Regions from separate parts of the Streptomyces sp. NPDC036815 genome, predicted to be linked through region 3. Evidence: riboswitches for the same ligand, from Rfam matches in the RefSeq annotation. Region 3 holds a riboswitch; each other region holds the start of a gene.
The links. Region 3 has a riboswitch for cobalamin ahead of ACZ69I_RS34260 (energy-coupling factor ABC transporter permease). Riboswitches for the same ligand answer to the same signal wherever they lie in the genome.
Positions count from the first base shown of each region.

Region 1: linked by a shared signal. The riboswitch ahead of ACZ69I_RS10725 (CoA-acylating methylmalonate-semialdehyde dehydrogenase) and the one ahead of ACZ69I_RS34260 (energy-coupling factor ABC transporter permease) in region 3 are both predicted to bind cobalamin.
Region 2: linked by a shared signal. The riboswitch ahead of ACZ69I_RS03720 (ABC transporter substrate-binding protein) and the one ahead of ACZ69I_RS34260 (energy-coupling factor ABC transporter permease) in region 3 are both predicted to bind cobalamin.
Region 4: linked by a shared signal. The riboswitch ahead of ACZ69I_RS05790 (cobalamin biosynthesis protein) and the one ahead of ACZ69I_RS34260 (energy-coupling factor ABC transporter permease) in region 3 are both predicted to bind cobalamin.

Region 1 is NZ_JBVJPW010000003.1:423,840-431,552, reverse strand. Features, by position in the region: gene ACZ69I_RS10750 (acyl-CoA dehydrogenase family protein) at 1-72, shown strand, start outside; gene ACZ69I_RS10745 (SDR family oxidoreductase) at 69-821, shown strand; gene ACZ69I_RS10740 (transporter substrate-binding domain-containing protein) at 857-1,579, opposite strand; gene pstS (phosphate ABC transporter substrate-binding protein PstS) at 1,854-3,008, shown strand; gene ACZ69I_RS10730 (SCO0607 family lipoprotein) at 3,142-3,477, shown strand; cobalamin riboswitch at 3,535-3,715, shown strand; gene ACZ69I_RS10725 (CoA-acylating methylmalonate-semialdehyde dehydrogenase) at 3,927-5,426, shown strand; gene ACZ69I_RS10720 (acyl-CoA dehydrogenase family protein) at 5,441-6,586, shown strand; gene ACZ69I_RS10715 (enoyl-CoA hydratase/isomerase family protein) at 6,583-7,674, shown strand; gene mmsB (3-hydroxyisobutyrate dehydrogenase) at 7,671-7,713, shown strand, end outside.
Region 2 is NZ_JBVJPW010000001.1:841,138-848,850, reverse strand. Features, by position in the region: gene ACZ69I_RS03735 (metallophosphoesterase) at 1-499, opposite strand, end outside; gene ACZ69I_RS03730 (ABC transporter ATP-binding protein) at 681-1,490, opposite strand; gene ACZ69I_RS03725 (FecCD family ABC transporter permease) at 1,570-2,640, opposite strand; gene ACZ69I_RS03720 (ABC transporter substrate-binding protein) at 2,784-3,821, opposite strand; cobalamin riboswitch at 3,888-4,072, opposite strand; gene ACZ69I_RS03715 (VOC family protein) at 4,091-4,567, opposite strand; gene ACZ69I_RS03710 (AraC family transcriptional regulator) at 4,564-5,433, opposite strand; gene ACZ69I_RS03705 (HAD family hydrolase) at 5,646-6,776, shown strand; gene ACZ69I_RS03700 (asparaginase) at 6,773-7,713, opposite strand, start outside.
Region 3 is NZ_JBVJPW010000025.1:98,085-105,797, forward strand. Features, by position in the region: gene ACZ69I_RS34230 (CBS domain-containing protein) at 46-462, opposite strand; gene ACZ69I_RS34235 (SGNH/GDSL hydrolase family protein) at 767-1,648, shown strand; gene ACZ69I_RS34240 (endo alpha-1,4 polygalactosaminidase) at 1,866-2,678, shown strand; gene ACZ69I_RS34245 (energy-coupling factor ABC transporter ATP-binding protein) at 2,718-3,599, opposite strand; gene cbiQ (cobalt ECF transporter T component CbiQ) at 3,596-4,345, opposite strand; gene ACZ69I_RS34255 (energy-coupling factor ABC transporter substrate-binding protein) at 4,352-4,738, opposite strand; gene ACZ69I_RS34260 (energy-coupling factor ABC transporter permease) at 4,738-5,448, opposite strand; cobalamin riboswitch at 5,479-5,662, opposite strand; gene ACZ69I_RS34265 (alpha/beta fold hydrolase) at 5,834-6,484, shown strand; gene ACZ69I_RS34270 (histidine phosphatase family protein) at 6,481-7,062, shown strand; gene ACZ69I_RS34275 (CbtA family protein) at 7,190-7,713, opposite strand, start outside.
Region 4 is NZ_JBVJPW010000001.1:1,288,766-1,296,478, reverse strand. Features, by position in the region: gene ACZ69I_RS05815 (hypothetical protein) at 1-213, opposite strand, end outside; gene ACZ69I_RS05810 (alpha/beta hydrolase family protein) at 325-1,461, opposite strand; gene ACZ69I_RS05805 (class II aldolase/adducin family protein) at 1,527-2,213, opposite strand; gene ACZ69I_RS05800 (inorganic phosphate transporter) at 2,568-3,863, shown strand; gene ACZ69I_RS05795 (hypothetical protein) at 3,876-4,100, shown strand; cobalamin riboswitch at 4,244-4,389, shown strand; gene ACZ69I_RS05790 (cobalamin biosynthesis protein) at 4,497-5,453, shown strand; gene ACZ69I_RS05785 (cobyric acid synthase) at 5,450-6,958, shown strand; gene ACZ69I_RS05780 (putative cobaltochelatase) at 7,005-7,713, shown strand, end outside.

The DNA of each region.
Region 1 (7,713 bases), on a different contig from region 3:
GACGAGGTGCACAAGCGCACCATCGCCGTGCGCGAGCTGCGGCGCCGCGAGGCCGAGCGGAGCGCGCGATGAGCGGCCCGCTCGACGGGAAGGTCGCCGTCGTCACGGGCGCGTCGCGGGGCATCGGCCTCGCGGCGGCCGCGGCCCTGCGCGACCGGGGCGCCCAGGTCGTGATCACCTCGCGCAGCGCGGAACGCGCCGAGGAGGCGGCTCGTGAACTCGGCGGCGCCGTGGCCGGGTTCGGCGCCCACGCCACCGACGAAGCCGCCGCTCGCGCCTGCGTCGACCACACCGTGGCGACGTACGGACGCCTGGACATCCTGGTGAACAACGCCGGTACGAACCCCGCGTACGGGCCGGTCATCGACCAGGACCACGGGCGCTTCGCCAAGACGATGGACGTCAATCTGTGGGCGCCGATCCTGTGGACGTCGCTCGCGGTGAAGGCGTGGATGGGGGAGCACGGCGGCTCGATCGTCAACACCGCCTCGATCGGCGGGCTTTCGGTGGCTCAGGACGTCGGGATCTACCACGTGTCCAAGGCCGCGCTCATCCACCTCACCAAGCAACTCGCCCTGGAACTCGGCCCGAAGGTCCGCGTGAACGCCATCGCTCCCGGCGTCGTGCGCACCCGGCTCGCCGAGGCGCTCTGGCAGGAGAACGAGGCGCGGGTCGCCGCGGCCACTCCGCTGGGCCGCATCGGCGAACCCGAGGACCTGGGTGAGGCCGTGGCGTTCCTCGCCGGTGACGGCGCACGCTGGATCACCGGCGAGACGCTCGTCGTCGACGGCGGGCAGCTCCTCGGGTCGGGACCGCTGTGAGGAGGAGCGGACCGTTCTGATCGGGGAGGGGCGAACTACCCGGGCGGGGCGGCCGGCGACTCGTTCTGTCCGGAGCGCCGCAGCGAAGCGGCGACGAACCCCGTGGCCTTGAGCTCCTCGACGAGGTCGCGGAGGAACTCGACCGTCCCGGACGCGCGGTCCCGTGTCGTGCCGACCGCCTGCCGGATCTGCATGAACCGGTCCTCGATCAGCCGCAGTTCGGGGTGGTCCGCCACGTACGCGGTCAGCGGCTGCCTGATGCCCGCCGCGACCTCCAGGCCCTCGGCGCGGAACACGTCGACTCCCTCGTCGCCGCGTACGACGCTCGCGTGCCGCAGCGTGCGGGAGAGGAACAGGTCGTAGGCGGAGCCCCGTTTCACCCCGATCCGCACCCCCGCCCGGTCGACGTCGGCCGCCGCGGTGAAGGGCGATTCCCGGGGGACGGCGTACACGCCCTCGATCACCACGTACGGGGCGGTGAAGGCGACCTCGGCCTCACGGGCCGGCTCGACGGCGAGGAAGCAGAGGTCGGCCCGGCCCTCCGCCATGGCTTCGTACGACTTGCGTGCGGCGTCGAAGCAGCGGAGTTCCACGGGGACGCCGAGGCGGGCACCGATCTCGCGCGCGATGTCGACGGTGATGCCGGAGGGAGCGGCCGAAGTGCCCTGGGCGAGGATGGGGTTGCCCAGATTGATGGACGCTCGGAGCACGCCGGTCGGGGCCAGGTCCTCGGCGACGGCAGCGGGCGTGCTCTTCATGGGGCGGAGTTTAGGACATGCTCCGGGGGACGACCGGTGAGAGGCTCTGCCCCCTCTCCGGGCCCTCGCCCCCCCCCGAACACCGTGCGTACATGCCTGCCTACCGCTCGATTCCCGTATCGCAGCACGTCGCTCGATGTTCGCCCTTGCTTCACCCGCCGCTGCCGCGGATCGGCGAACATCTGAGGTCCGGCCCGGAGTCGGTCGGAACAGACAGCCGGTCGAGACGCACGGCCGGTCGAGACCCATGTCGCGGTACCCCGAGGGGACAACGTTGCAACGCCCACGTCCAGGACGTACGTACCAAGGAGGCAGAGCGCACGCGGCGGTCTGCCTCACCGTTCTGCTCTCGCTCTCCCTCGCGGGATGCGGAGTCGCGGGCATCGGGGGTGACGACGGGGACGGCGACGAGCGGGGCGCCGCGCGTTCCTCCGCCGTCGCGGGGATCGACTGCGCCGACACCGGCAAGGTTCCGGGTACGGGGTCGAGCGCCCAGCAGAACGCCATGAAGTACTGGATCAAGCAGTACCAGCGCGCGTGCCCGGGCGTGCGGATCGCGTACAACCCGATCGGGTCGGGGGCGGGCGGCGCGCAGTTCCTGCGGGGCGCGACGGCGTTCGGCGGCTCCGACAGCGCGCTGAAGCCCGAGGAGGTCGAGCGCTCGAAGGACGTCTGCCGGGGCGGGCGCGCGATCGACCTGCCCATGGTCGGCGGGCCCATCGCGATCGGGTACGACCTGCCGGGCGTGGAGGACCTCGTCCTGGACGCCCCGACCCTCGCCGGAATCTTCGACCGGAAGATCACCTCATGGGACGATCCGGCGATCCGGCGCCTCAACCCCGACGCCGATCTGCCGTCCATGCCGGTCCGCCCCGTGCACCGGTCGGACGACTCCGGCACCACCCAGAACTTCCAGGCCTACCTCGCGGGCGCGGCGCCCGCCGCCTGGGCCCACCCGGTCGGCAAGGCCTGGCAGGGCGGGGGCGGCGCCTCCGCGAGCGGGTCCAGCGGCGTGGCATCGGAGGTGACCTCGGGGTTCGGTGCCATCGGCTACTTCGAGCTGTCCTTCGCGCGGGACCGGCGGATCAAGACCGTGAGCATCGACACGGGCGCGCCCGCCCCGGTCGCACCGACGCCGACGACGGCGTCGGCCGGAATCGCGCAGGCGCGCGTCGCGGGCAAGGGCCGGGACATGAAGCTGAAGTTCCGCTACGGCGCCGCGCATCCGGGTGCGTACCCGATCGTCCAGGTGACCTACGAGATCGTCTGCGACAAGGGAAACCACGAGGAGACGCTGCCCGCCCTCAAGTCGTTCCTGACGTACACGGCGAGTGAGGCGGGCCAGAAGGACCTGTCCGGCCTGCACTACGCGCCGCTCCCCGAATCGGTCGCCGGTCAGGTGCGCGACGTGGTCGGCACCCTGTCCTGACGTACGGGTGCGGCTTCCCGTGCGGGTGACCGAGGGGCCGCTCCTCTTTGAGTACCCGTACTCATGATCGGGAGCCACGGCTCGCGCAAGCTGGTGTGGCAACGTGCGACGAGCCGACATGAAGGAGCCGACAGTGGCCAGGAAGATCCGAGTTCGTACCGCCCCGCGAGCGATCGGCGGCCGTGTGGCGCGGGTCGCGGTGGGACTCGCGCTGGCTGGTGCGGTGGGTGGCGTGCTCTCCGCCTGTTCCACGGAGGACGCGATCTGCGGCGGCGGCGAGTATCCCGTCCTGCGGGTGGGTGGCAGCGGGTCGGCGTGCCAGCCCGACGGGGAGGAGCCGCCCAAGGGCTATGCCCGCTACCCGCAGGGGAAGGTCCCCGAGCATGTCGGGGACAAGTGGGACACGTACTGGAACGATCACACGCTCGACAAGGACGGCAGGATCGTGAAGCTGAAGGACGGCGAGTGATCGCGCGGACGCCGACTCGCCGGACGGGGTGGACTTACTAGGACGTCCAACTATATGTTCGTGACCAGAGCCCGCGGTGCAGGGAAGCCGGTGTGAATCCGGCGCGGTCCCGCCACTGTGACCGGGGAGTGCGTTCTCGCCGAGCGATACGCCACTGACGGAGCACGTCCCGTCGGGAAGGCGGGAGAACGCGCGCTGATCCGGGAGTCAGGATACCGGCCGCGGGGTGTTCCGTGTTGTCCACGAGGATGGAGCAGACACGCATGGCACCGGTCCGTGACCACGACCCAGGTGATCCGGCGAAGCGAGCGGCGACCCCTGTCGACGCCCGACTCCACGACGGCTCTTAGGCCTTCGCGTCCCACGTCAGAACCGCCCGCCCACCGCACCCGGTGGCGCCGACGGCCTGCCGTGCCATCCCCGGACTCACCTGACGAGAGCAGGCTCTCATGGTCCGTGAACTGACACATTTCATCGGCGGCAAACACGTGCGCGGGGCGTCCGGGCTCTTCGCCGACGTGTACGACCCCAACACCGGCTTTGTACAGGCACATGTGCCGCTGGCCGGGCGTGACGAGACGGTCGCGGCGATCGCCGACGCCGAGTCCGCGCAGCGTGCGTGGGGGGAGTGGAACCCGCAGCGGCGCGCCCGCGTCATGCTGCGTTTCCTCCAACTCGTCGACGAGGAGCGGGAGTCCCTGGCCCGGCTGCTCTCCAGCGAGCACGGCAAGACGGTCTCCGACGCCCACGGTGACCTGCAACGCGGCCTCGAAGTAGTCGAGTTCGCCGCGGGCATCCCGCACCTCCTCAAGGGCGAGTTCACCGACAACGCCGGTACCGGCATCGACGTGCACTCCCTGCGGGTGCCCCTCGGCGTCACCGCAGGGATCACCCCGTTCAACTTCCCCGCCATGATCCCGCTGTGGAAGGCGGCCCCCGCGCTCGCCTGCGGCAACTCCTTCGTCCTCAAGCCGTCCGAACGCGCGCCCTCCGTCCCGCTCAGGCTCGCCGAACTGTTCCTGGAGGCGGGTCTGCCGCCCGGTGTCCTGAACGTCGTCAACGGAGGCAAGGAGACCGTCGACACCCTCCTGGAGGACCCCCGGGTCCAGGCGCTCGGCTTCGTCGGGTCCACGCCGATCGCCGCGCACATCTACGCCACCGCCGCCGCGCACGGCAAACGCGCCCAGTGCTTCGGCGGCGCCAAGAACCACATGATCGTCATGCCGGACGCCGACCTCGACCAGGCCGTCGACGCCCTCGTCGGCGCCGGGTACGGCTCGGCGGGGGAGCGCTGCATGGCCATCGCGGTCGCCGTCCCCGTGGGCGAGGAGACCGCCGACGCGCTCGTCGCCCGGCTCAAGGAACGCGTCGCCGACCTGCGCATCGGCCCCTCCGACGACCCCGGGGCCGACTTCGGCCCGCTGGTGAGCCGAGACGCTCTCGACCGGGTCCGCCGTTACGTGGACATCGGCGTCAACGAAGGGGCCGAACTGATCGTGGACGGGAGGGACTTCACCCTCCCTGGCCACGAGAACGGCTTCTTCGCCGGAGCCACGCTCTTCGACCGCGTCTCGCCGCGCATGCGGATCTACCGCGAGGAGATCTTCGGCCCGGTGCTGTGCGTGGTCCGCGCGGCCGACTACGAGACCGCTCTGCGCCTGCCCACCGAACACCCCTACGGCAACGGCGTGGCCCTCTTCACCAGGGACGGCGACACCGCCCGCGACTTCACCCGCCGCGTCGGCGCCGGCATGGTCGGGATCAACGTGCCGATCCCCGTACCGGTGGCGTACCACACCTTCGGAGGCTGGAAGCGGTCCGGCTTCGGCGACCTCAACCAGCACGGCCCCGACGCCGTCCGCTTCTACACCCGTACGAAGACCGTCACCTCGCGCTGGCCCTCCGGGGCCAGGGAGGGTGCGAGCTTCACCATCCCGACGATGGGATGACGGCGATGACATCGATGGCCACCACCCTCACCAAGGACCAGCTCGCACTGGCCGAGGTCACACTCGACTTCGCCGATACGTATCTGGCGCCGCACGCCGTCGCCTGGGACCGCGACAAACACTTCCCCGTGGACGTCCTGCGCAAGGCCGCCGAACTGGGCCTCGGCGGAGTCTACGTACGCGAGGAGCACGGCGGTTCCGGGCTCGGCCGCACCGACGGAACCCTCGTGTTCGAGGCGCTGGCCACCGGCTGCCCCTCCATCGCGGGCTACCTCTCCATCCACAACATGGTCGCCTGGATGATCGACCGGTACGGCGACCAGGACCAGCGCGCCCGCTGGCTGCCGGACCTGTGCACGGCCGCGTCCCTGGGCAGCTACTGCCTCACCGAACCCGGTGCCGGATCGGACGCGGCGGCCCTGCGGACGCGGGCCGAACGCCACGGCGGGGGCTACGTCCTGACCGGCGTCAAGCAGTTCATCTCCGGAGCGGGCGCCTCGGACGTGTACGTCGTCATGGCCCGCACCGGCGAGGAGGGGCCCGGCGGCATCTCCGCGTTCGTCGTCGAACGGGACGACCCCGGCCTCTCCTTCGGCGCCGACGAACGCAAGATGGGCTGGAACGCCCAGCCGACCCGCCAGGTGCTCCTCGACGGCGTCCGCGTCCCCGCCGGCCGGCGGCTCGGCGCCGAGGGGGACGGCTTCCGCATCGCCATGTCCGGCCTCAACGGCGGACGCCTCGGCATCGCGGCCTGCTCCCTGGGCGGCGCCCAGAGCGCACTGCACCGCAGCGTGGCCTACCTCGCCGACCGCGAGGCGTTCGGCGCCTCGCTCCTGGACGCCCAGGCGCTGCGGTTCCGGCTCGCCGACATGGCCACCGAGCTGTCGGCCGCCCGCGCGCTGGTGCGTCAGGCGGCCGACGCCCTCGACAGGGACGACGCTCGGGCCCCGCAGCTCTGCGCCATGGCCAAGCGGTTCGCCACGGACACCGGCTACTCCGTGGCCGACCGGGCGCTCCAACTCCACGGCGGCTACGGCTACTTGAGCGAGTACGGCATCGAGAAGATCGTCCGTGACCTGCGGGTCCACCAGATCCTGGAAGGAACCAACGAGATCATGCGCCTGATCGTGGCCCGCGGCCTGACCGAGGCCGTCCGATGAGCGCGGCGGACGACTCCGTGCTGCTCGACTCCGTGCTGCTGCGCGTCGAAGGCCGCGCGGCCCATGTGGTCCTCAACCGCCCCAAGGCCCTCAACGCCCTCACCCACACCATGGTGCGCCGCATCGACCAGGCACTCACCGACTGGGAACGGGACCCCGCGGTGGACACCGTCGTCCTCACCGGAGCGGGGGAGCGCGGCCTGTGCGCGGGCGGGGACATCCGGTCCATCCACGAGGACGTGACGACCGGTGACGGAGAGGCGACGCGGGACTTCTGGCGTGACGAGTACCGCCTCGACGCCCGCATCGCGCGCTTCCCGAAGCCGTTCGTGGCCGTCATGGACGGCATCGTGATGGGCGGCGGTGTCGGCGTCTCGGCCCATGCGGAGGTGCGCGTGGTCACCGAACGCTCCCGCGTGGCGATGCCGGAGACCGGCATCGGCTTCGTGCCCGACGTCGGCGGCACCTATCTGCTTGGCCTCGCGCCCGGCGGGCTCGGTGCTCATATCGCCCTCACCGGGGCGCAGTTGACGGCCGGGGACGCGCTCAGGTGCGGCCTCGCCGACCACTTCGTACCGTCGTCGGCCCTGCCCCGGCTGATCGCGGACCTCGCCGAGGCGCCCGTACGAGACGTCCTCCCGCGATACGTCCAGGACGCGCCGCCCGCTCACCTGGCCGACGAGCGCGAGTGGATCGACCACTGCTATGCCGCCGACACCGTCGAGGAGATCGTCGACCGGCTCCACGCGGACGGTTCGCGCGCGGCGAAGGAGGCGGCGGAGACCCTGCTCGGGCGCTCGCCCACCGCGCTCAAAGTGACCCTGGAGGCGCTGCGGCGCGCACGCGGCCTCGGCTCGCTGGAAGCCGTCCTCGACCAGGAGTACCGCGTCTCGTGTGCGGCCCTGACCTCGTACGACCTCGCGGAGGGCATCCGCGCCCAGGTCATCGACAAGGACCGCACGCCGCGCTGGAGCCCCGGCACGCTCGCCGAGGTGGCCGCGGACGACGTCGCACGTTTCTTCGCGCCGCTCGGGGGCCGTGAACTGGCCCTGAACGGCGGGGCCGTGACGCAGGAGGTGGCGTGGTGAGCGGGGCCAAGGGTGCAGGGCTCGCCGAGTCAGTCGAGA
Region 2 (7,713 bases), on a different contig from region 3:
GGCGGATGCCGTCCACGTACGGCGTGTGCAGCGGGACCGGTGGGTGGTGGAAGGCGATCAGGACCGGGCGCGTGGGCGGGGTGCCGGCGAGCAGGGCGGACAGCCAGGCCAGCGTCTCGTCCGCCAGCCTGCCGTGGTCCTCGCCGGGGACCGACGTGTCGCACAGGGCCAGGACGAAGCGGTCCGTGGTGAGGGAGTGGTTGACCGGCTCCGTGCTCGGGGCCTCGCCCAGCAGGTGCGCGCGGAACGCGGCGCGCTCGTCGTGGTTGCCGGGGCAGGTCAGCAGCGGGTGCCGGGACGTGAGGAGCGTGCGGGCGGCCTCGTACTCGGACGGGGTCGCGTGGTCGGCGATGTCGCCGGTGACGATGACGGCGTCCAGGTCGTACGGGAGGTCGTTCAGGTAGTCCATGACGGCCCGGGTGCGGGCGGCGCTGCGTCCGCCGTCGTCCGCGCCGGTGTCGATGTGGACGTCGCTCACCTGGGCGATCACAGCACTCACAGCGCTCACATCACTTGGCCTTGCTGATGGTGCGGGCATCCCTGTGGTTCCTCGTTCCTCGCGGTCCTCGCGGTCCTTGCGGTCCTCGCGGGGCCTCCGTAGACCCCTTCCCGCGAACCTAAGCGGCCGACAGGCCCTCGTTAAGGGCCATTTCCATGCGTCTGGCCTGGTCCACAGGCCCTCAGCCCCGCAGGAACCGCACCGAAGGACGGCCGCCCGGTGGGCCGCCGTCCTCCTCCCCCGGCGTCACCACCGCCCGCACCCCGTAGACCTCGGCGATCAGCTCCTCGGTGATCACCTCGGCCGGGGTCCCCGCCGCGTACGCCGTGCCCTCCCGCAGGACGAGCAGGTGGTCGCAGAACATCGCCGCCAGGTTGAGGTCGTGCAGCGCGATCACGCTGGTCACCGGGAGCTCCGCCACCAGGGAAAGGAGGTCCAACTGGTGCTGGATGTCCAGGTGGTTGGTCGGCTCGTCGAGGAGGAGTTCGCGGGGTTCCTGGGCGAGCGCGCGGGCGATCTGGACGCGCTGGCGCTCGCCTCCGGAGAGGGTGTGCCAGGCCTGGGCGGCGCGTGCGGTGAGTCCGGTGCGCGCCAGCGCGTCGCGTACCGCCCGCTCGTCGTGGGACGTGGGGGCCGACCAGGCCCGACGGTGCGGGATACGACCGAGTCGTACGACGTCCCGTACGGTCAACTCGACCTGCGTCGAAGCGTGTTGCTCGACCACGGCGATCCGGCGCGCCACCGCCCGGCGGCCCGTGTCGGTCAGCGAGCGGCCGTCCAGGGTGACGACCCCCGCGGCCGGGGCGAGGACGCCCGCGAGGATGCGCAGGAGCGTGGACTTGCCGGATCCGTTGGGGCCGAGGAGTCCGACGGTGGCTCCGGTGGGCGGGGCGAGGCTGACCCCGTCGACAACGAGGCGGCCGCCCGCCTCCCGGCTGACGCGGTCGGCGCGCAGCCCCGCCGCGTCCGCGGGGAGCAGGTCGTGGGTCATGACACCGTCCTCGTACGTCATGACACCGTCCTCGTACGTCATGACGCCCTCCCGTACGTCACGGCACCCTCCCCGTACGTCATGACACCCTCCGCGTCCGGTAGAGGACCGCCACGAACGCCGGTACGCCGATGAGCGACGTCACCACGCCGACCGGGACCTCCTGCGGGTCCAGGGCCGTGCGGGCCAGCGTGTCCACCCAGACCAGGAAGACCGCCCCGGCCAGCGCCGTGACCGGGAGCAGCCGGGCGTGCCCGGAGCCGACGAACGCTCGGGCCGCGTGCGGCAGGACCAGGCCGACGAAGCCGATGGCGCCCGCCGAGCTGACCAGGGCCGCGGTCAGCAGTGCCGTCGTGCAGAGCAGGACGAGCCGGGTGCGGGCCACCCGGACGCCCAGGGTCGCGGCCGCCTCCTGGCCGAACGCGAACGCGTCGAGCGTACGGGCGTGGGTGAGGCAGACGAGCAGGGTCACCGCGAGCACTCCGGCGCACAGCCACACGTCCGTCCAGCCGATCCCGCTGAGCGAGCCGAGGAGCCAGAACAGCACGCCACGCGTGGTCTCGGCGTCGCCCGCGGTGAGCACCACGAACGAGGTCAGCGCGGAGAAGAGCTGCATGGCCGCGACGCCGGACAGGACGACCCGGTCCGTGGTGCCGCCCAGCGTGTGGCTCAGGAGCAGCACCAGGGCGAAGGAGCAGACCGCCCCGGCGAAGGCGCCCGCCGAGACCGACACCGCTCCCCCGCCGACCCCGAGGACGACGACCGCGACCGCGCCCGTGGACGCCCCGGACGACACCCCGAGCACGAAGGGGTCCGCGAGGGGGTTGCGGAGCAGGGACTGCATGACCGCCCCGCAGACCGCGAGGCCCGCGCCGCACACCGCGGCGAGCAGGGTGCGGGGCATCCGCAGGTTCCAGACGATGCCGTCCCTGATCGGGGTGAGCGGGGTCTCGCCCCAGCCGAGGTGGGCGGCGACGGTCGACCACACGTCGGGCACGGAGATGTCCGCGGGGCCGATGGTGACGGCCACGGACACGGAGAGGAGGAGCGCGACGACGCCCAGCGACCAGAGCAGGCCCAGGCGCAGCCCTGTCCGCAGGCCGTGCGGCGGGGCGGGCGGGTGTACGGCACCGGGTGCCACGTCCCGCATGCCCCGTGCCACGTCCCGCGTGCCGGGCGCCACCTCCTCCGTGCCCCGTGCCCCGTCCTGCGCCCCGTCCTGCGTGCCCCGTGCCCCGTCCCGCGTGCCGGGCGCCACCTCCTCCGTGCCGGGCGCCACCCCGCCCACCCGCGTCACGTGACGAGTCCGAACTTCCGCAGCGCGGCCGCGACCTGTTCGATGCCGTCGACCGTGCGGATCGTGGGGTTCATGGCCTGGCCGCTGAGCAGCACGTACCGCTTCTTCTTCACGGCGGTCAGGTTCTTCGTCGCCGGGTTGGACTCCAGGAACTCGATCTTCGCGGCGGCGCTCTCGGCCGACTGCGACTTGCGCGTGAGGTCGCCGAGGACGATGACGTCGGGGTCGCGGTCGGCGACGGTCTCCCAGTTGATCTGGGGCCACTCCTCGCGGGTGTCGTCGAAGACGTTCTTCGCGCCGAGTTCGCGGGTGATGATGCCGGGGGCGCCGCAGCAGCCCGCCATGTACGGGGCGTCGGAATTGGCGAACCAGTACATGAGGCGCGCGTCGGAGGCGTCGATGTCCTTCGTGGCCGCCGTGACGCGGTCCTTCATGCCCGCGATCAGCTTCTCGCCGCGCTTCTTCACGTCGAAGACCTTCGCGAGGTCGCGCACCTCGCCGTAGACGCTCTCCATGGTGAGGGTCTTCACGCGCTTGCCGTCGCCCGCGCCGTCGTTGTCCTTGCCCGCGCAGTCGGTGGGCGAGACGTAGACGGGCACGCCGAGCTCGCCGAACTTCGTACGGTCGGCGACGCCGCCCTTGCCGACCGTGTAGAGGAAGGAGGCGCTGACGAAGTCCGGCTCCTTGGCGAGGACCTTCTCCAGCGACGGGTAGCGGTCGGCGAGGCGCTCCACCTTCGCGTTGTCCTTCGCCAGGTTCTTCAGGACCGGGTCGGTCCAGGTGCCGGTGCCCACCATCCGGTCGGCGAGGCCGAGGGAGAGCAGGATCTCCGTGGATCCCTGGTCGAGGGAGACGGCCCGCCGCGGCGGCGCCGTCACCTTCGCCTCCTTGCCGCAGGAGGTGACCGTGACCGGATAGCCGTCGGCGCTCCCGCCCCCGGAGTGCGCGGAGTTCCGTGCGGAGCCGTCGCCGCACGCGGTGAGCGCGAGCAGACCGGCACAGAGGAGGGCGAATGTACGGGCTGTCGAGGACACGTGATCCCTTGAGTCTCACGGCTCATACGCGGAGCCTGGCCTGCGTCACGACCTCCGTCGCCCGGTGTGCGAGCGGAGGCGCCAGCAGGTCTTCGGACTCGGGATCGACCGGGCGGGGCGCCTTCCCGGGCGTCCGGAGACACCCAGTGGCCGTGGCCCCGCCCGTCCCCCTCACCGCTGCGCGTCAGTTCCGGATTCGCACCGGATTCCCTGGCCCAGGTGTGGGTTTGACTGGCTTGCGCAAGTTATCACGCACCTGTCACACGCCTTCACGTGGTCGGCGCGGGCCTCGGCTCGCCGCGGTAGGTGCCGAACGACCAGCGGTTTCCCTCCGGGTCCTCGATGGCGAACTCGCGGCTGCCGTACGGCTTGTCCTCGATCTCGGCGGTGATCTTCACGCCCGCCCCGGTGAGGCGGCGGTACAGGTCGTCCACCCGGGCGGTGACGACGTAGGCGCCCCCGGTGCCGGGTGTGCCGCAGGTGGCCGCGGCCTCCGGGTCGTACGAGCCGAGCATGATGCCACCGCCCTCGGGCCAGTCGAGCTGGGCGTGGGCGACGCGGCCCCCGTCCTCGTAGACGGCGGTGCGCAGGAAGCCGACGGTGTCGACGAGGAAGTCGATCAGCGCGGGGGCGTCCTGGGCCTGCACGCCCGGCCAGACGGCGGGAGGGGGCGTGGTGAGGTGCTCACCCGCGGCGGGGGCCGGCTCGGGGTTCGGGTTCGGTGTGGTGTGCGGTGTGGTGTTCATGTCTTCGAGTCTTCGTCCTTGCCGTGCGCCCCGGCTTGGATATTCCGGCACTCTTCGGCCAGCCAGTGGGTGGGGCTCGCCCCGGTGTACTGCCGGAAGTCGCGGACGAGGTGCGAGTGGTCGTAGTAGCCGGTGTCGGCCGCGACCCGGGCGAGGTCCGGCGGGGCGCCCGCCGCGACGGCGCGGACCACGGCGGCCTTGGCGTGCTGGAAGCGCATGAGGCGCGCGGCCTGCTTGGGGCTGAGGCCGGTCTCGGCGCGGAACAGCGCGGTCAGCCTCCGCTCGCTGAGCGCGACGTGCCGGGACAGGCCGCCCAGGGTGCCCGTGCCGCGGTGCCGGGCCAGCCAGGCCCAGGCCTCGGCGACCTCGGGGCGGACGGCCCCCGCGGCGCGGCCGTCGGACGCGCGCCGCCGCAGGTAGGCGGAGAGGTGGGTGAACCGGTCCGCCCAGGTGTCCAGTTCGCACAGCCGCTCCCGTACGTCGGCGGCGCGGTCGCCGAACACGTCGGCGCCGTCGACGACGAGCTGACCGGTCAGGTCGGCCGCGGGCACGCCGAGGAGTGCCCGGGCCGCGAGGGGGTGCACGGCGAGCTGGATGCCCGCCTCGTGCTCGGGCTGGACGACGTACGCGGGGCTCCGGTGCAGGCCGCCCACGACGATCTCGGTGCGTGCCGCGTCCGGCCCCGTGGCCCGGTCGGGGGTGGCGCCGGTGGCGATGGGCCCGTCGAGCGAGAAGATCACCGTCAGGTACGGCGAGGGCAGGCCCCGGTGCAGGGCGGGGCGCTGCCCCGCGGTGCGGTAGCCGACGGCGGAGACGACCATGCCGTCGAGCCGCGGCGCGGCCCTGACGAACTCACGGGAGCCCATGCGAACCAGTATGCGCGGCGGGTCCCGAGGGGTCGCGGCGACCACCGCGGTGAGCACCCGAGGGTCCCCCTCCCCTACCCGTGTTCACTTCCCCCATGCCCGCCGGAGCCGGTGACTTCGATCATGGGAAATGTCCGCCGGGCCCCATAGCATTGCGCGCCGCTCCGGACGGGGCCGCGCATCGCTCTCAGGAACGGCAGGGACGTCACACCATGGCAGTACGGGCAAAGAGCAAGCTGGCCCTCATCGGCACCACGGGCGCGCTGGCCGCCGCCGTCCTCGCGGGCGGCGCGCTGTGGCCGACGGGCGAGGCGAGCGCCGCCGACACCTCGGCGGCCACCGCCCGCGAGCTGTCCCACTGGCCGAAGCCCGTGGCGAAGCAGCTCGGCAAGGTCATCGCGAAGAACGACCACAAGGGCGCGTACGCGGTCTTCGACGCGGACAACACCACGTACCGGGGCGACCTCGAAGAGGCGCTGCTGCCGTTCCTGGAGATGAAGGGCGTCCTCACCCGCAAGACCATGGACCCGTCCCTGAAGATCATCCCCTTCAAGGACGAGCCCGGTCACAAGGAGAGCCTCTACAGCTACTACCTGCGGCTGTGCGACGTGGACGACCAGGTCTCCTACCCCTGGGCGGCGCAGATCTTCTCCGGCTTCACGCTGAAGGAGCTCAAGGGGTACGTCGACGAACTCCTCGCGTACAAGAAGCCGATCCCGGCCGAGTACTACGAGGACGGCAAGCTCACGAAGACCGAGGTGAAGCCGCCGCAGTTCTCGCGCGGCATGCGGCAGCTCTACAAGACGCTGCGCGCGCACGGCGTGGAGGTGTACGTGGTCAGCGCGGCCAGTGAGGACCTGGTGCGGATGGTCCTCGCGGACCCGAAGTACGGCTACGGCGTGAAGCCGCAGAACGTCATCGGCGTGTCCATGCAGCTCAAGGACCGCAGGACCGGTGCGGTGACCAGCTCCCGCAAGGAGATCGCCGAGGGCCGCTTCGGCGAGAAGGACCGCGCGAAGCTCGCGAAGCGCGAGCTGACGCCGCACCTGTGGGCGCCGCTGACCTGGTACGAGGGCAAGCCCGCGGCGATCAACACCTACATCGACGAGTGGCGGAAGCCGATCCTCGCCGCCGGTGACACCCCGTCGAGCGACGGCCCGATGCTGTTCCACTCCGCCGACGTGGACCACGGCGGTGTGCGCGTGTGGGTCAACCGCAAGGACGCGTACATGAAGCAGCTCAATGGGATGAAGAAGAAGAACGCCGACCGGCAGCGCGAGCTCGGCCAGCAGGTGACCGCCGACAAGCGGTGGCTGACGGTGACCCCGGACCAGATCGGCTAGGGCGTCAACGCCCGGAAGGCGTCGGCCACTTGAGCGTGGCCGGCGCCGTCCGCTAGGAGCGCGTGCAGCAGGAGCCTGGCCTTCGGCGCGTCCAGCGGACCCGCGGAGAGCAGACCGCGCCCGAGCATGTCGTACTCGGAACCCGGGCCCTTGTACGTCTCGCTGAGCAGCGGGCCCGCGCCCGTGCGGGAGGCGAGGACCACCGGGATGCGGGCGGCGAGCGCGGTCAGCGGTTCGACGAGCCAGGTGGGGACGTGGCCCGCGCCGAAGGCCGCCACGACCAGGCCGCCGAAGCGGTCGTCGACGGCTTCAAGGAGCTCCCCGCGGTCGCCGAGCGCGAGCGTCACCAGGGCGACGCGGGCCGGGCCGCGCAGGCTCAGTGGGCGGGCGACCGTGGGCCCGGCCGGGCGGAGCAGGACGTGCGGCCTGCCCTCGACGACCCGGCCGAGCGGGCCCGCGCCCGGTGACGCGAAGGTCGCGATCGACGTGGTGTGGCACTTGCGCACGTGCCGGGCCGCGTGGATCTCGTCGGCGAGGACCGCGAGGACGCCGAGCCCTGCGCACCCCGGGTCCGCGGCGACGGCGACCGCCGCGGCCAGGTTCGCCGGGCCGTCGGCGCCCGGCAGGTCGGGGCGGCGCATCGCACCGGTGACCACGACGGGGGTGCGGGGCGTACAGGTGAGGTCGAGGAGGAAGGCGGTCTCCTCCAGGGTGTCGGTGCCCTGGACCACGACGGCGCCGTGCCCCGCGGCCGTCACCTCCTCGACCCGCTCGGCGAGGGCGGCCACGTCCTCCACGGTCAGTGAGGAACTGGGCAGCCTGCGGACGTCGTGGACCTCCACCTCGACGCCCGGCGGGAGCGCGCCGGTCGCCGCGAGGACCTCGGCGCCGGACAGCCGGGCCGGACCGCCGCCGCCCCGCGCGGAGATGGTGCCGC
Region 3 (7,713 bases):
CGAACGTGACCGCTGCGACGTCCGCTGAGCCGACCTGAGCACGGGTCAGTCCGTCGAGAGCGCCTCAAGCAGCTGTCCTGCCTTGGGGTCGTGCAGGGCGCGGGCGGCGTCGGCGAGCGCGACCATGCCCACCAGGGCGTGGCCGTCGATCACGGGCAGCCGACGCACCTTGTGGCCGGTCATGGTCGCGAAGACCTCGTCGACGCTGTCGTCCGCACCGATGGTCACCGCTTCGCTCTGCGCGAGTTCCCCGACGAGGACCTTGGACGGGTCCTTGCCCTTGCCCACCACCTTGACCACGATGTCCCGGTCCGTGATGACGCCCTTGAGGCGGTTGTCGGTCCCGCAGATCGGCAGCGCCCCGACGTCGAGCTCGGTGAGCTTGGCGGCTGCCTGGAGGACGGTCTCCTCGGCCCCGGCGCACTCCGCGCCGGGAGTCATGATCTCGCGTGCGGTGGTCATGTGATCCTCCTTGCTCGTCGGTGTGCGGTCCGGCCCTGTCGTCCACCCCGTGGGCCGGGCCGTCGTCGCCGACCGGGTGCCCAGCGTGTGTGAGCGAAACACCGGCTTGCGCCGCTGCTCGCGCGGGCCGACGCCACCGGCGATCCGAGCCCCCCTTGTCACCCGGATGCCAAACCTTCTCGCGCGGACGCGCACGCACACACGTAGTGAACCGTCCCGTCGTGAACTACGTTGCACACGCCCCACCTCTGGAAGCCTCGCCCCGCCCCCACCCGCGCTTCCCCCTGCCCGGAGGAGAATCCTCATGCGCATGCCCGCTCCGCATCGCACCGTCGCGGTCGTCGCCGCCGTCACAGGAGTCGCCGCGCTCGGCCTCGCCGCGGGACCCGCCGCCGCCGACAGCTCGGAGCCGTTGCGCTACGTCGCCCTCGGGGACAGTTACAGCGCCGGTTCGGGCGTCCTCCCCCTCGACCCCGGGGCGCCCCTCCTCTGTGCTCGTACGTCGAAGAACTACCCCCACCTCCTCGCCGCCTCGCTCGGCGCGAAACTCACCGACGTGACCTGCGGGGGCGCCCAGACCCAGCACTTCAGCACGGCCCAGTACCCGGGCGTCGCCCCGCAGTTCGACGCCCTCAAGAGCGACACGCAGCTGGTGACGCTCACCATCGGCGGCAACGACAACAACACGTTCATCAGCTCGATCCTGGCCTGCGGCAGCGCGGGCGTCCTCTCCGGCGGCAAGGGCAGCCCCTGCAAGGACCGGTACGGCGACACTTTCAAGGACGAAGTCGAGACGAAGACCTACCCGGCGATCAAGGCGTCGCTGAACCGGATCAAGGCCAGGTCGCCGAAGGCGAAGGTCGCGATCCTCGGCTATCCGTGGATCACTCCGGCGAAGTCCGTGCCGGGGTGCTTCCTCAAGATGCCGCTCGCCGAGGGCGACGTCCCCTACCTGCGCGATCTGCAGGCCCACTTGAACGGCGCGGCGCGACGGGCCGCGGCGGAGACCGGCGCCACCTACGTCGACCTGGCCGCCGCGTCCGACGCGCACGACGCGTGCCGCCCGGCGAACCAGCGCTGGATCGAACCGGTCCTGTTCGGCACCAACTTCGTCCCCGTGCACCCCAACGCCGCCGGTGAGGCCGGCATGGCCGAGCAGACGGCGAGCGCGCTCGATCTGACGTGACCGGCCGCCCGCCGCACATGTCGCGGGCGAGTGCTGCGATCCTGGTCGGGTGACCGTGATCAAGTGGCTTACCAGCAAGAACCGCTCCGCACACGGCGATGAGATCCATCGCGCGGGGAGCGGACAGGACGCTTTCGCGCGGCCGACGGGCTCCGAGCCGACCACCCGGGCACGGGCAGGTGCTCGGCGGGCCGTGCGGATCGGTCTGGGCGGTGCGATGCTCATCGCCCTCCTCGCCAGCTGCTCCACCGGCGACTCCAACGACGCCGACAGTCCCGACCGCACCGAGCGCACCGCCGGACGCGACGTCCGGCAGCCGCCCGTCGACGCGGCCTTCGACTACCAGCTGGGCGGCCCGTACAAGCCGCCGTCCAAGGTACGCGCCGTCTCGCGCGACCGCACGGCCGACCCCGCCCCGGGCCGCTACAACATCTGCTACGTCAACGCCTTCCAGGCCCAGCCGGGCAAGAAAGCGACGCGCTGGTGGGAGCGCGAGCACCCCACTCTCGTGCTGCGGGACGACGCGGGGGACCCGGTCGTCGACGAGGACTGGAACGAGCCGCTGCTCGACATCTCCACGGCGAAGAAGCGTGCGGCTCTCGCCGAGATCGTCGGCCGGTGGATCGATGGCTGCGCGGAGGCGGGCTTCGACGCGGTGGAGCCCGACAACCTCGACTCCTACGAGCGCTCCGAGGATCTCCTCACGCCCGATGACGCGGCGGACTTCGCCCGGCTCCTCGCCCGGCGGGCGCACGACAAGGGCCTGGCCATCGCGCAGAAGAACACCACCGACCTCCTTGACCGGCGCAAGCACATCGGCTTCGACTTCGCCGTGACCGAGGAGTGCGCCCACTACAAGGAGTGCCCCGACTTCGCGTCCGCGTACGACGGGAAGGTCTTCGACATCGAGTACGTGCGCAAGGACTTCGACGCCGCCTGCCGCACCTGGGGCAAGGACCTGTCCGTCACGCTGCGCGACCGCGACGTCCGGCCCGCGGGCGAGGACGGCTACGTGTACCGGCACTGCTGAGCAGCCGCCCGGCGGACGGGCCACAGGGGAACGGCGCGCTCACCGCTCCCCGGCCACCAGCGCGGCCAACTCCTCGGCGGTGCGCGGCCCTTCGCCCGTACCGACCGGCAGGCCGTGCGCGCGCAGGAGCTCCCCGACGGCGATTCCCCACGGCAGGTGGAGCCCGGCCCGCGCGAGCAGGTCCCGCCGGCCCAGCATCTCGGCGACCGGCCCGGTCCGCACCCCGGCGGGGGTGAGCAGCGCCGCGTCGTCGGCCCAGCGCAGCGCCAGGTCCACGTCGTGGGTCGCCATGACCACGGTCGTCCCGGCGTCCCGCAGGCGCTGCAGCGTGGCGAGGAGACGTTCCTGGCCGTCGGGGTCGAGGCCCGCGGTCGGTTCGTCGAGGACGAGGACGCGGGGGCGCATCGCCACGGCGCCCGCGATGGCGGTCCGTTTGCGCTGGCCGTAGGAGAGCAGGTGGGTGGGCCGGTCGGCCAGCGCCACGATGTCGAGCGCGGCGAGCGCCTCGGCGACCCGTGCCCGCACCTCGGCGTCGGGCAGGCCGAGGTTCAGCGGGCCGAAGGACACGTCCTGCTCGACGGAGGCCGCGAACAGCTGGTCGTCGGGGTCCTGGACGACCAGCTGGACAGTGGTGCGCAGGCGGGTCAGGCCCTTGCGGTCGTACGTCACCGGGGCCCCTTCGAGTGTCAGCCCGCCCGCCGCGGGGCGCAGCCCCCCGCTGAGCAGCCGCATGAGGGTGGTCTTGCCGCTGCCGTTGCGTCCGAGCAGGGCCAGGGCGCGGCCCGCGACGATGTCGAAGTCCAGGCCTTCGAGGACGGTGGGCCCGTCCTCGTAGGCGTAGGACGCGCCGCGCAGGGCGACCAGGGGCTCGCTCGGCCCGCCGCGGTCGACCGGCTCGCGAAGAGCCCTCGGCTCGGTCATGGAAGGAACCTTTCCAGTACGAGGGTGAGGGCCACGAGGCCCGCGAGGAGTACCGCGGCCGCGGCCACGAAGCGCCGGGAGATCCGGGCGTCGGGCACGAGGACCCGCAGCGTGCCGTCGTAGCCGCGTCCCGCGAGCCCGGCCTGCAGCCGGCCCGCCCGGTCGAAGGCCCGCACGAACGCGGTGGCGCCGAGACCGGCCAGGGAGCGCCAGGTGGCGGCGCGGGTGGTGTGGCCGAGCCGGGCGGCCTGCGCCTGGCGGATCCGGCTCATGGAGTCCAGGAGCAGGAAGCTCATCCGGTACGTGACGAGTGCGACGTCCACGACCGGCGCGGGCACGCCCGCCTTCACCAGCCGCGGCAACAGGTCCGACATCGGCGTGGTGAAGGCGAACAGGAGCACCCCGAGCGAGGCGGCGGAAGTCCGCAGGAGCAGGCCGCCCGCGCGCGCGGGACCACCGTCGGCGAGCGTCACGAACCCGTCGGGGCCGCCGAGTTGGACGAGCAGCGTCAGGGCGCTCGTGACGCAGAAGCCGAGCGGCACCCGGTAGGCGCGCCACAGCTTGCGGGGCGGCACGCCCGCGGGTCCGAGCAGCAGGACGAGCGCCGCGAGGACCACCAGGGCGGCGCCCGGCCAGGGCGGCAGGGAGATGGCGAGGACGGTGAGGCCGAGCCCGAGCACGGCCTTGTCCACGGGGTGACGGCGGCGCCAGCGGCTGCTGTGCGCCGCCGCGTCGATGGGCAGCACGCCGGGTCAGACCTGCTCGGTCTCGGGCCGCTTGTCCGCCGCGTCGGGCGTCGAACCGGTCGGCGAACCGGTCCGCTCGCGCTGCTCGAGGAGCTGCTCCGCGCCCTGGCGGCGTCCCTTGCGCAGCCCGAAGTAGTACGCGAGCACCCCGGCGCCCATGGCCGCCTGCAGGGCGAAGAGCGCCGACTCGATCTCCCCGGAGGGGGGTTCGTACAGCGGGGAGAACCACGGTTCGTAGTCCGGCTCCATCTCGGTGATCGCCGTCTCGGCCTGCGCGTCGGCGCCTGCGAACGGTTCTTCCTTGTCGTCGCCGAGTCCGAGTGCCAGGGGCAGCACCGCGAGCGCGGCGACGACCACGAGCAGCAGAATGTTGATCTTCGCGTTCCGGCTCATCAGGCGTTGGCCCCCGTCTTCGTCTCGGCCGTCGTCACGGTCCGCTTGCCCTGCAGCAGCACGCCGAGCCGGGTGAGCTCGCCCTTGCTGGACTGCACGAGCAGCCGCATCACCAGGACGGTGAGCAGCCCCTCGCTGACGGCGAGCGGGATCTGGGTGACGGCGAAGATGCCGCCGAACTTGCCCAGGGCGCCCAGGAATCCGCTGCTGGGGTCGGGGAACGCCAGGGCCAGCTGGACGCTGGTGACGCAGTAGGTGGACAGGTCGGCGACGAACGCCCCGAAGAACACGGCGACCATGAGCGGCACGTCGTACCGCTTGAGGAGCCGGTAGACCGCGTATCCCGCCCAGGGCCCGACGATCGCCATCGAGAATACGTTGGCGCCCAGGGTGGTGAGCCCGCCGTGGGCGAGCAGCAGAGCCTGGAAGAGCAGGGTGATGGTGCCGAGCACCGTCATGATGGGCGGCCGGAACAGGATCGCTCCGAGGCCGGTTCCCGTCGGGTGCGAGCAACTGCCCGTGACGGACGGGATCTTCAACGCGGAAAGAACGAATGTGAAGGCCCCGGAGGCGCCGAGGAGCAGGGTGCTCTCCGGGTGTTCCCTGACCTCACGGGTCAGGGAGCGGACTCCGTGGACGACGAACGGCGCGGACGCTACGCCCCAGGCGATCGCGTGCGCCGGCGGGAGGAAACCCTCGGCTATGTGCATGGCTCGGCAGACCCTCTCCAGCACCTCGTGGATGGACAACGCGCCTTGGCCGGTCTCCTGGCTGACGGGTCGTACCGACCGGACTCCGCCTTCCCGGGTACGTGAGTACCCAGTGGCTGCCGCGAGGGCTGGAGCCGGACTTCCCGATCACAGTGGCGAGGGCCGCACCGGCATCACACCGGATTTCCCGTGCACCAAGGCGTGGTGACATTAGTGCGCAACTGATCTGCTGACAACTTGCGCCGTGGGCGCGGGGGTGGCACACGCGAGCGCGTATACCACCGCGTACGCCCCTGTTCAGAGGCCGTGTGCGGCGGGTGGGGCCGGTGTTGGTCCGACGCTCCCGGCAGCGGGCGGGCGGGTCACGTCCGGGTAGGTTTGCGCGGTGACCTCGATTCGGACGCAGGGCCTCGCATCGATGCGCGACGGGGCGCGACTGCACTGGACGGCACTGCGGGGCGGTGACTGGCGCACCGCGTACCGGGCGGAGCGCGACCGCCGCATGTCCGCCGCACGGAGGGAGCGGCTCCGCGCGCTGGAGGAGTTGACGGGCCGTACGGAGGAGCAGGAAGTCGACTTGCTCACACTGGCGTGGTCCACCGACCACGCCGATCCCGAACTCGGATGGGCATGGGCCACGCAGGCTGCCCGACGGCGGCGCCCGGTCAACTGGGCGATGAACGGTGACCTCGGCAGGGAAGGCCGCGCGGACCCGCTCGACGCACATCTCGACGGCCTGTCCGCGTGCCTGCCCGCGCGAACGGAGCTCCTCGGCGGGGCCGACGACCCGCGCCCCCTGTCCTCACTCGCTTCCCTGGCGCACCGGCTCGGTCTTCCGCTGACGCGGATCGAGGGCGCCGGGCACGAACCCTGGCTGGAACAACCCGACGCGGTCCGCGCGCACCTGCGGCGATTCGTGCGGGACGCCGAGCCCACGGAAGGCGGCGAGCCCCGGACCGGCGCGCCTTCGCCGCACTCCGTTGAGGGATGCGCCAAGGCCTCTCCAACTCCCCACCCGCGGAAGGACGTTCCGTGACCACGCGCGTGCTGTTCGTCACACCTGCCCTGACCGCCGCGGCGCGGCGCGGTGTGTTCGGCGACGACGAGTCCCTCGACCCGGCCGGTGCGGCCCAGACGCGTCGGGCGGCCGGAACCCTGCCCACGGGGTGCCAGGTCCTCGTCTCCCCCGGCGCGCGCTGCGCGCAGACCGCCGACGCCCTCGGCCTCGGGGCGGGCCTGGCGGTGGCGTCGCTGGCCGGTCTCGACCCGGGCAGGTGGCGCGGCAGGCCGCTGGAGGACGTGCACGCCAGGGAACCGCAGGCGGTGGCTCGTTGGCTGACCGAGCCGGAGAGCGCGGCTCCGGGCGGCGAGTCCGTGGCCGACGTGTGCACGCGGGTGGCCGGGTGGCTGGACGCGCTCCGGGCGGACACCCCGTCCGGACGCGTCCTCGCCGTCGTGGAACCCGAGGTGGTGCGTGCGGCGGTCGTGCATGCGACGGGGGCTCCGCTGTCGGCCTTCTGGCGATGCGACGTCCTGCCGCTGTCGACGACGGAACTCAGCGGACGCTCCGGACGCTGGAACATCCGGCTCGGCTGCCCGCTCGGCGCCGCGTGACGCGCTCGGTTCGGCGGCCGCCCTGATCGTGGTGGCGGGCCGGCAGCACGGCCGCCGTGAGGGCGACCGCCGCACGCCGTCGAGGGTGATGAGGCGCGGCTCGGGGTGCCTGGGCGCTCCCCCGGCCCTATCGGTCCGCCGCGACCGGCTCCCCGGACGTGGACGCCGTCGGCTTCGGCAGCAGCAGGCGCTGCGCCAACTCCCCGAAGATCAGCCCGAACGCGCCCCACAGCGTGGCCTGCACGGCGAGGGCGGAGAGCCGGAAGCGCCAGAGCAGGGCGGCCGGGAAATGCTCGGGAACGTCGTTGACCACCGGTAGGAACTCATAGGCCAGCCCGATGGCCACGGCGAAACCGAGCACGGCCACGACGGTCGCGTACCAGGCGCCGAGCGCGGGCGCGAGCCGCTTGCCCAGCAGGGTCGCGGCGATCGCGAGGAGCACGCTGAGCACCGTCATCAGCAGGTACAGCGAGGTCCGCTTGCCGATGGTGTCGGGGTTGCCGACCGCGGGCGGGTTGGCCGGATACTTCAGGAACGGCACGACGTACACGGTGAGCAGCGCGCAGCCCGAGAGCAGCAGCGCCGTCGCGCGCGGGCCGAACCGGCCGACGCGGCCGAGAGCGAAGCCGCAGGCGAGCGCGGCGATGCCGC
Region 4 (7,713 bases), on a different contig from region 3:
GCCGGCGCGCGCGGCGCGGGCCAGCTCCGAGGGGGCGGGTGTGCCCTCGGGCGGCCGGGGCGCGGGACGGCGCGTGCGGCGGTTGCTCATCGCGCCGGGGGTGGCTGAGAGGGGGCGTGTCGCGTCGCGCCGGGCTTCTCCTCGCTCTTCGGCCCTCTGGTGGGGCGCACGGACAAGTCGGAGCCTGGAGTCGCGCGGGGTACGGGACGTCACGGGAACAGTCTTCCTGTTGACGGTCCGAAAACCCAAACGGAATGGGGACGTGGGGCGTTCACCCGCCGCGCGCCGGGGCCGGGCGCGGCGGGCGGGCGGACGTGCGAAGGGTCACAGCAGGGGGGTGAGGAAGCGGCGCAGCACCTCTTCGTAGCCCTGCGGGTCGGCGTTCCACATGGCACCGTGCGGCGCGTCCTGCACGGGGTGCAGGGTGACGAGGTCCGGGCGCTGAGCAGCCAGTTGCCGGGAGAGGCCCCAGGGCGCGACGGCGTCGTCGGGACCGTGTACGAGCAGGGTGGGGACCCGCAGGACGCCGGGGCCCGCGGCCGCCAGGATCCGGTCGCCGCGCAGTCCCGTGCGCCCCTGTGCCGCACGGACCGCAAGCGGAAGGAGCGGTCCGGGGGTGCGGCGGGCGCCGGCGAGGGCGCGCAGGGTGGTCTCCCAGTTGAGGACCGGGGAGTCGAGGACGAGTCCGCTGATCCGGTCGCGCAGCGCGGAGTGCGCCGCGGCGTGCAGGCACATGGCGGCGCCGGTGGACCAGCCGTGCAGGACGACGCGCTCGGCGCCCTCGCGCACGGCGTGGCGCAGGGCGGCGTCCAGGTCGCGCCACTCCGACTCGCCGAGGTGGCCGAGGCCGTCCGGGGAGCGGGGCGCGCCCGGGTCGCCGCGGTAGGCGAGGTCGAGGACCGGCACTTGCAGGCGGCGCAGGAAGTCCATGACGACCATGGGGTGTTCGCGGGTCGTGCCCAGGCCGTGCACGGTGATGACCCAGGTGTCGCGGGAGCCCGGCACGAACCAGGCGGGCAGCGTGCCGAGCTCGCCGGGGATGTCGACGTCGGTGTGGTCGATGCCGAGGGCGGAGCGGGGGTCCCCGGTGTGGACCTGCGGGGTGAGCCAGACGCGGGCGCCGGGGTCCAGGGAGCCGTGGGTGACGGCTTCGAGGCGGCGTACGACCGTGTCGGCCTCGTGCGGGGCGGACTCCAGGACGGGTCCGACGATCGCGTGGGTGCCGTTGCCGCTCAGGCCGTACGTGCCGGGGCGGCGGCTCGCCAGGGCGCGGGTCAGGCTGATCTGCCCCGCGGCCGTGGCGTGCACGGTCAGGCGTGGTTCGGTCGGCAGGGGGCGGCCCGCGGGCGCCCTGAGGGCGGCGTCGCTGGCGAACCGGCCCGCCGCGATCGCGGCTGCGGCTGTTCCTAGGGCGGCTGTTACTGCGGTGACGGCCGCTGCCGTCGCTTTGGCTGGGCGCACCGTCCCAGTGTCCGGGGGCGAGGCCCCGGAGGCCAGTGGGCGGTACCCGTGGGGTGAGTCGTGGCTCAGGTGGCCGATTGGCCGTAGCCCCGCAGTTTCTCCGCCGCCTCGTGCAGCCGGTCCGGGGACAGGAGCGCCGGGGTGTGGCCGGGAACCGCTGCGGCGGTGAGCCAGAGGCGGGACATCCACTCCAGCTGGGCCGTGCGGTCGAAGGCCTGGTCGAGGCTGTCCCCGTAGGTGACCGTGCCGTGGTTCTGGAGGAGGCATCCGGTGCGGTCGCGCAGGGCGTGGAGCATGTTCCCGGCCAACTCCTCGGTGCCGTACAGCGCGTACGGGGCGACCCGGACCGGGCCGCCGAGGGCGGCGGTCATGTAGTGCACGGCGGGGAGCTCCGTGACCAGCAGGGAGACGGCCGTGGCGTGCACGGCGTGGGTGTGGACGACCGCCCGCGCGCGGGTGGCGCGGTAGATCGCGAGGTGCATGGGCAGTTCGCTGGTGGGGGTGAGGCCGCCGAGGACCCGGCGGCCGTCGAGGTCGACGCCGAGCACGTCCTCGGGGCGCAGCCTGTCGTACGGGACGCCGCTCGGGGTGACCAGGACGGTGTCGCCGACGCGTAGGGAGACGTTGCCCGAGGTGCCGACGACCAGGCCGTCCGTCACCGTCCTGCGGGCCGTCCCGACCAGCTCGGCCCAGGCCCGCCCGAGCGCGTCCCCGTCCGCCTGCCGTCCTTGCCCCTGCCGCTGCTCAGTCATGCGGTGATCCTGCCAGCCGGTGGCCCCGCACCGTAGAGCCGAGGGCGTCGGGGCGGTCCTCGGGGGGATTCCGGTTACGGCGGCGGGCCGCCGGGTGAGCAGGATCTCCCCGCCGAGTTCGTGCGCCGGTCCGAGGGGTGCGCGGCGGGCCGCCGCCGGATGGCGGAACCCGACACTCCGCCCCGTTTGCGGGGCTCCCGCCACCGCTCCGTACGATCAGGATCAGAGATCAGCTCAATACGGAGCAAGGGCACTCCGCTTCGGGTCACCGCACCGCCCGGCCCAGTTCACTTTCCGTTCACCCGGGTTGCCTACGTTCCACATGCCACTGACGTCCAACAGAAGCCTGGGTAAATGGAACACATCACGCTTCTCCTCGGGATCGTGATCGTCACCGCTCTCGTGTTCGATTTCACGAACGGTTTCCACGACACTGCCAACGCGATGGCGACGACCATCTCGACCGGCGCTCTCAAGCCCAAGACGGCGGTGGCCATGTCCGCCGTGCTGAACCTCGTCGGCGCCTTCCTCTCCGTCGAAGTCGCCAAGACGATCTCCGGCGGCATCGTCAATGAGGACGGCCTCAAGACCGAGGTCATTTTCGCCGCGCTCGTCGGCGCGATCCTCTGGAACCTCCTGACCTGGCTGGTGGGCCTGCCCTCCAGCTCCTCCCACGCGCTCTTCGGCGGCCTCATCGGCGCCGCGGTCATGTCGATGGGCTGGTCGTCGATCAACGGCGGCACCGTCGTCACCAAGATCCTGATCCCGGCCGTCGCCGCTCCGCTGGTCGCGGGCATCGCCGCGACGCTGGCCACGCGCCTGACGTACCGCATCGGCCGCACCACGGACCAGAAGGCCACCGCCAAGGGCTACCGCGCAGGCCAGATCGCCTCCGCCGGACTCGTCTCCCTGGCCCACGGCACGAACGACGCGCAGAAGACCATGGGCATCATCACGCTCGCCCTGATCACGGGCGGCGTCCTGAACCCCGGCGCCAACCCCCCGATGTGGGTCATCGTCTCGGCCGGCATCGCCATCGCGCTCGGCACCTACCTCGGTGGCTGGCGCATCATCCGCACCATGGGCAAGGGCCTGACCGACCTCGCGCCGCAGCAGGGCTTCGCTGCCCAGACCAGCGCCGCGACCGCGATCCTCGCCTCCTCCCACATCGGCTTCTCGCTCTCCACCACCCAGGTCTGCTCGGGCGCCGTGATGGGCGCGGGCCTCGGCCGCAAGGGCGGCGTCGTCCGCTGGTCGACCGCCACCCGGATGTTCGTCGCGTGGGGCCTGACCCTGCCGGCCGCGGGTCTGGTCGGCGCGGGCGCCGAGTTCCTCACCAAGCAGGGCCCCTGGGGCATCACGGCCACCGCGGCGCTCCTGATCGCCGGATCGGGCGTGATCTGGACGCTCTCCCGGCGCAACGCCGTCGACCACACCAACGTCACGGATGACGAGATCCGCACCGACGACACCGCGACCACCGAGCCCGCGGGCGTGGTGACCACCGCGATCGCCGCCGTCACGCCGCCCCCCGTGGGCGCGATGGCCTCTTCCGTCGCGTCGGACGCGTCCGTCAAGGCCACCGTCACGGCTCCGACCACCACCACGACCGGCGCCATGGCGGACCCCGCCCGGCCCGCGACCGTGTAAGGACAGACCAGCATGAGCATCGACTGGGCAGCTCTCGGCTCCGTCTTCGGAGTCAGTCTCGCGGTGACCGTGGCCCTGGTGGGCCTCTTCACCCTCGGCATCGTCGGCCTCTCCAAGCAGCAGACGGCGGCCGCCTCCACCGGTGGCGCCGCCCCCCTCGCCCGCACCGGCGCGTACGCCTGCTTCGCCCTGTGCGCGGCGGCGGTGGCGTACGGGATCTTCCTGATCGTCGCCTGACGGCAGCCGTCCCGCGTGGGGCGCGGAGCGTACGGACGCTCCGCGCCCCACGCGCATGTCAGGACCTCGCGTGCGGGCCCCGCGCGCGGGCCGCCCGTGTGGGCCCCAACACACTCTCCCGCCGCAGGTCAACAGCGAGTTGACGGGCCTTCGCGGGCCGTGGTGGACTGCCCGGGCCAACTACGGCGGCAGAAGAGGAAGCCGGTGCGAATCCGGCGCGGTCCCGCCACTGTCACCGGGGAGCCATTCCCCGCGAGCCAGGAACTCTCGCCGCCGATCACGTCGAACCAGGGCGCGGACACCCTGAGTGAGGACATATCGCCATGCTCGGCCGCCCGGTGCCGCCCCTTCTCTTGAGTACGAGCCGTCTCCTCAGCGCAGCGGCGGGCTGAGCGCATGAGTGCCGATCGCGACTTCGCGTACGGCGCCGCCGCCGGCCTCCTCGGTGACCTGCTGCTCGGCGATCCCCGCCGGGGCCATCCGGTCGCCGCGTTCGGCCGTGCCGCGGGCGCCGTCGAGCGGATGCTGTGGCGCGACCACCGAGGCTGGGGTGTGCTGCACGCCGTGGTGTGCGCCGGGGGCGCGGCGGGTGCCGCCGCCCTCGCCACCGCTCTCGTACGCCGCTCCCGGGCCGGGTCCGTCGCGCTGACCGCCGCCGCCACCTGGGCCGTCGTCGGCGGTACGTCGCTGACGCGGGAGGCGCGGGCCATCGGCGGGGCGCTGGAGGCCGGGGACATCGAGGTCGCGCGGGAGCGGCTGCCGCACCTGTGCGGACGGGACCCGCAGGCGCTCGACGCCGACGGCATCGCCCGGGCCGTCGTGGAGTCCGTCGCCGAGAACACCTCCGACGCGGTCGTCGGCGCGCTCGTGTGGGGCGCCCTGGGCGGCGTCCCCGGGTTCGTCGGGTTCCGGGCCGTCAACACGCTGGACGCGATGGTGGGCCACAAGTCGCCCCGGTACCGGCGCTACGGCTGGGCGTCCGCCCGCCTCGACGACGTCTTCGGCTGGCCGGGCGCGCGGCTCACCGCGGGGCTCGCGGCGCTGGCCGGTGACTCGCCCTCGGGGGCGGTACGGGCGTGGCGCGCCGACGCGGCCGCGCACCCGAGCCCGAACGCCGGGCCCGTCGAGGCGGCCTTCGCCGGGGCGCTGGGCGTGCGGCTCGGGGGAACGCTCTCGTACGGGGGCCGGGTCGAGCACCGGCCCGTTCTGAACGCGGCGGGACGCGACGTCGAGGCGGCGGACATCGAGCGGGCCGCCGAGCTGTCCCGCCGGGTCGGCCTGCTCGCCCTCGGGGTCGTGGTGGGTGCCCGCTGGGTGCTGCGGTCGGCAAGGTCGAGGAGAGGGAAAGCATGAGCGGTGGACTGCTGGTCGCCGGGACCACCTCGGACGCGGGGAAGAGCGTCGTCACCGCCGGCATCTGCCGGTGGCTGACCCGCAAAGGGGTGTCCGTCGCGCCGTTCAAGGCGCAGAACATGTCCCTCAACTCCTTCGTCACCCGTGAGGGGGCGGAGATCGGCCGGGCCCAGGCCATGCAGGCCCAGGCCGCCCGCGTCGAGCCCAGCGCGCTGATGAACCCCGTACTACTCAAGCCCGGCGGTGACCGCTCGAGCCAGGTCGTGCTGATGGGCAGGCCCGTGGGCGAGATGAGCGCCCGTGGCTACCACGGGGGGCGGCAGGCGCAGTTGCTCGACACGGTCGTGGGATGCCTGGAGGAGCTCCGGGGCACGTATGACGCCGTGATCTGTGAGGGCGCGGGCAGTCCCGCCGAGATCAACCTGCGGCGCACCGACATCGTGAACATGGGCATCGCGCGCGCCGCCCGCTTCCCCGTACTGGTGGTCGGGGACATCGACCGGGGCGGGGTGTTCGCGTCGTTCTTCGGGACGACGGCGCTGCTGAGCGCGGCCGACCAGGAACTCGTCGCGGGCTACCTGGTGAACAAGTTCCGGGGCGACGTCTCCCTGCTCGAACCCGGGCTCGACATGCTGCACGGGCTCACCGGGCGGCGCACGTTCGGTGTGCTGCCGTTCCAGCACGGGCTGGGCATCGACGAGGAGGACGGCCTGCGGGTGTCCCTGCGGGGCGCCGTCCGGGAGTCCGTGGTGGCCCCGCCGGTCGGCGAGGACGTGCTGCGGGTCGCCGTGTGCGCGGTGCCGCTGATGTCCAACTTCACCGACGTGGACGCACTGGCCGCGGAGCCGGGCGTCGTCGTGCGGTTCGTGGACCGGGCCGAGGAACTCGTCGACGCCGACCTCGTGGTCGTACCGGGCACGCGCGGGACCGTGCGCGCCCTGCGGTGGCTGCGCGAGCGCGGCCTCGCGGACGCCCTCGCGCGCCGCGCCGCCGAGGGCAGGCCGGTGCTGGGCATCTGCGGCGGCTTCCAGGTCCTCGGCGAGCACATCGAGGACGAGGTGGAGTCGCGGGCCGGGTCCGTCGACGGGCTCGGGCTGCTGCCGGTGCGGGTGCGGTTCGCCCGCGAGAAGACCCTCGCCCGGCCGGTGGGCGAGGCCCTCGGCGAGCCCGTCGAGGGGTACGAGATCCACCACGGCGTCGCCGAGGTGGCGGGCGGCGAACCCTTCCTGGACGGCTGCCGGGTCGGCGAGGTGTGGGGCACGCACTGGCACGGGTCGCTGGAGAGCGACGCGTTCCGGCGCCGGTTCCTCACCGAGGTCGCCCGCGCGGCCGGACGCCGCTTCGTCCCCGCACCCGACACCAGCTTCGGGACGCTGCGCGAGGAACAGCTCGACCTGCTCGGCGACCTGATCGAAGAACACGCGGACACGGACGGCCTGTTGGGCCTGATCGAGAACGGCGCGCCGGCCGGGCTGCCGTTCATCGCGCCCGGCGCGCCCTCGTGAGCGCCGTCGTGAGCACCACCACGCACCACCGCATCAAGGAGGCTCAGTGACCACCCCGTACCCGTTCACCGCTCTCGTCGGCCAGGACGACCTGCGGCTCGCGCTCCTGCTGAACGCCGTCTCGCCCGCAGTGGGCGGTGTGCTCGTGCGCGGGGAGAAGGGCACCGCCAAGTCCACCGCCGTGCGCGCGCTCTCGGCGCTGCTTCCCGAGGTGCCGGTCGTCGCCGGGTGCCGTTTCTCGTGCGACCCGAAGGCCGCCGACCCGAACTGCCCGGACGGCCCGCACGAGGCGGGCGGCGCCACCGCGCGGCCCGCGCGGATGGTGGAGCTGCCCGTCGGCGCGTCCGAGGACCGGCTCGTCGGTGCCCTGGACATCGAGCGGGCGCTCGCGGAGGGCGTGAAGGCCTTCGAGCCGGGTCTGCTCGCCGACGCGCACCGCGGCATCCTCTACGTCGACGAGGTCAATCTCCTCCACGACCACCTGGTCGACCTCCTCCTGGACGCGGCCGCGATGGGCGCCTCGTACGTGGAGCGCGAGGGCGTCTCCGTGCGGCACGCCGCGCGCTTCCTGCTCGTCGGCACGATGAACCCCGAAGAGGGCGAGCTGCGGCCGCAGTTGCTCGACCGGTTCGGGCTCACCGTCGAGGTGGCCGCGTCCCGCGAGACCGACCAGCGCGTCGAGGTCGTCCGGCGCAGGCTCGCCTACGACGACGATCCCGAGGGCTTCGCCGGACGCTGGCACGAGGACGAGGGCG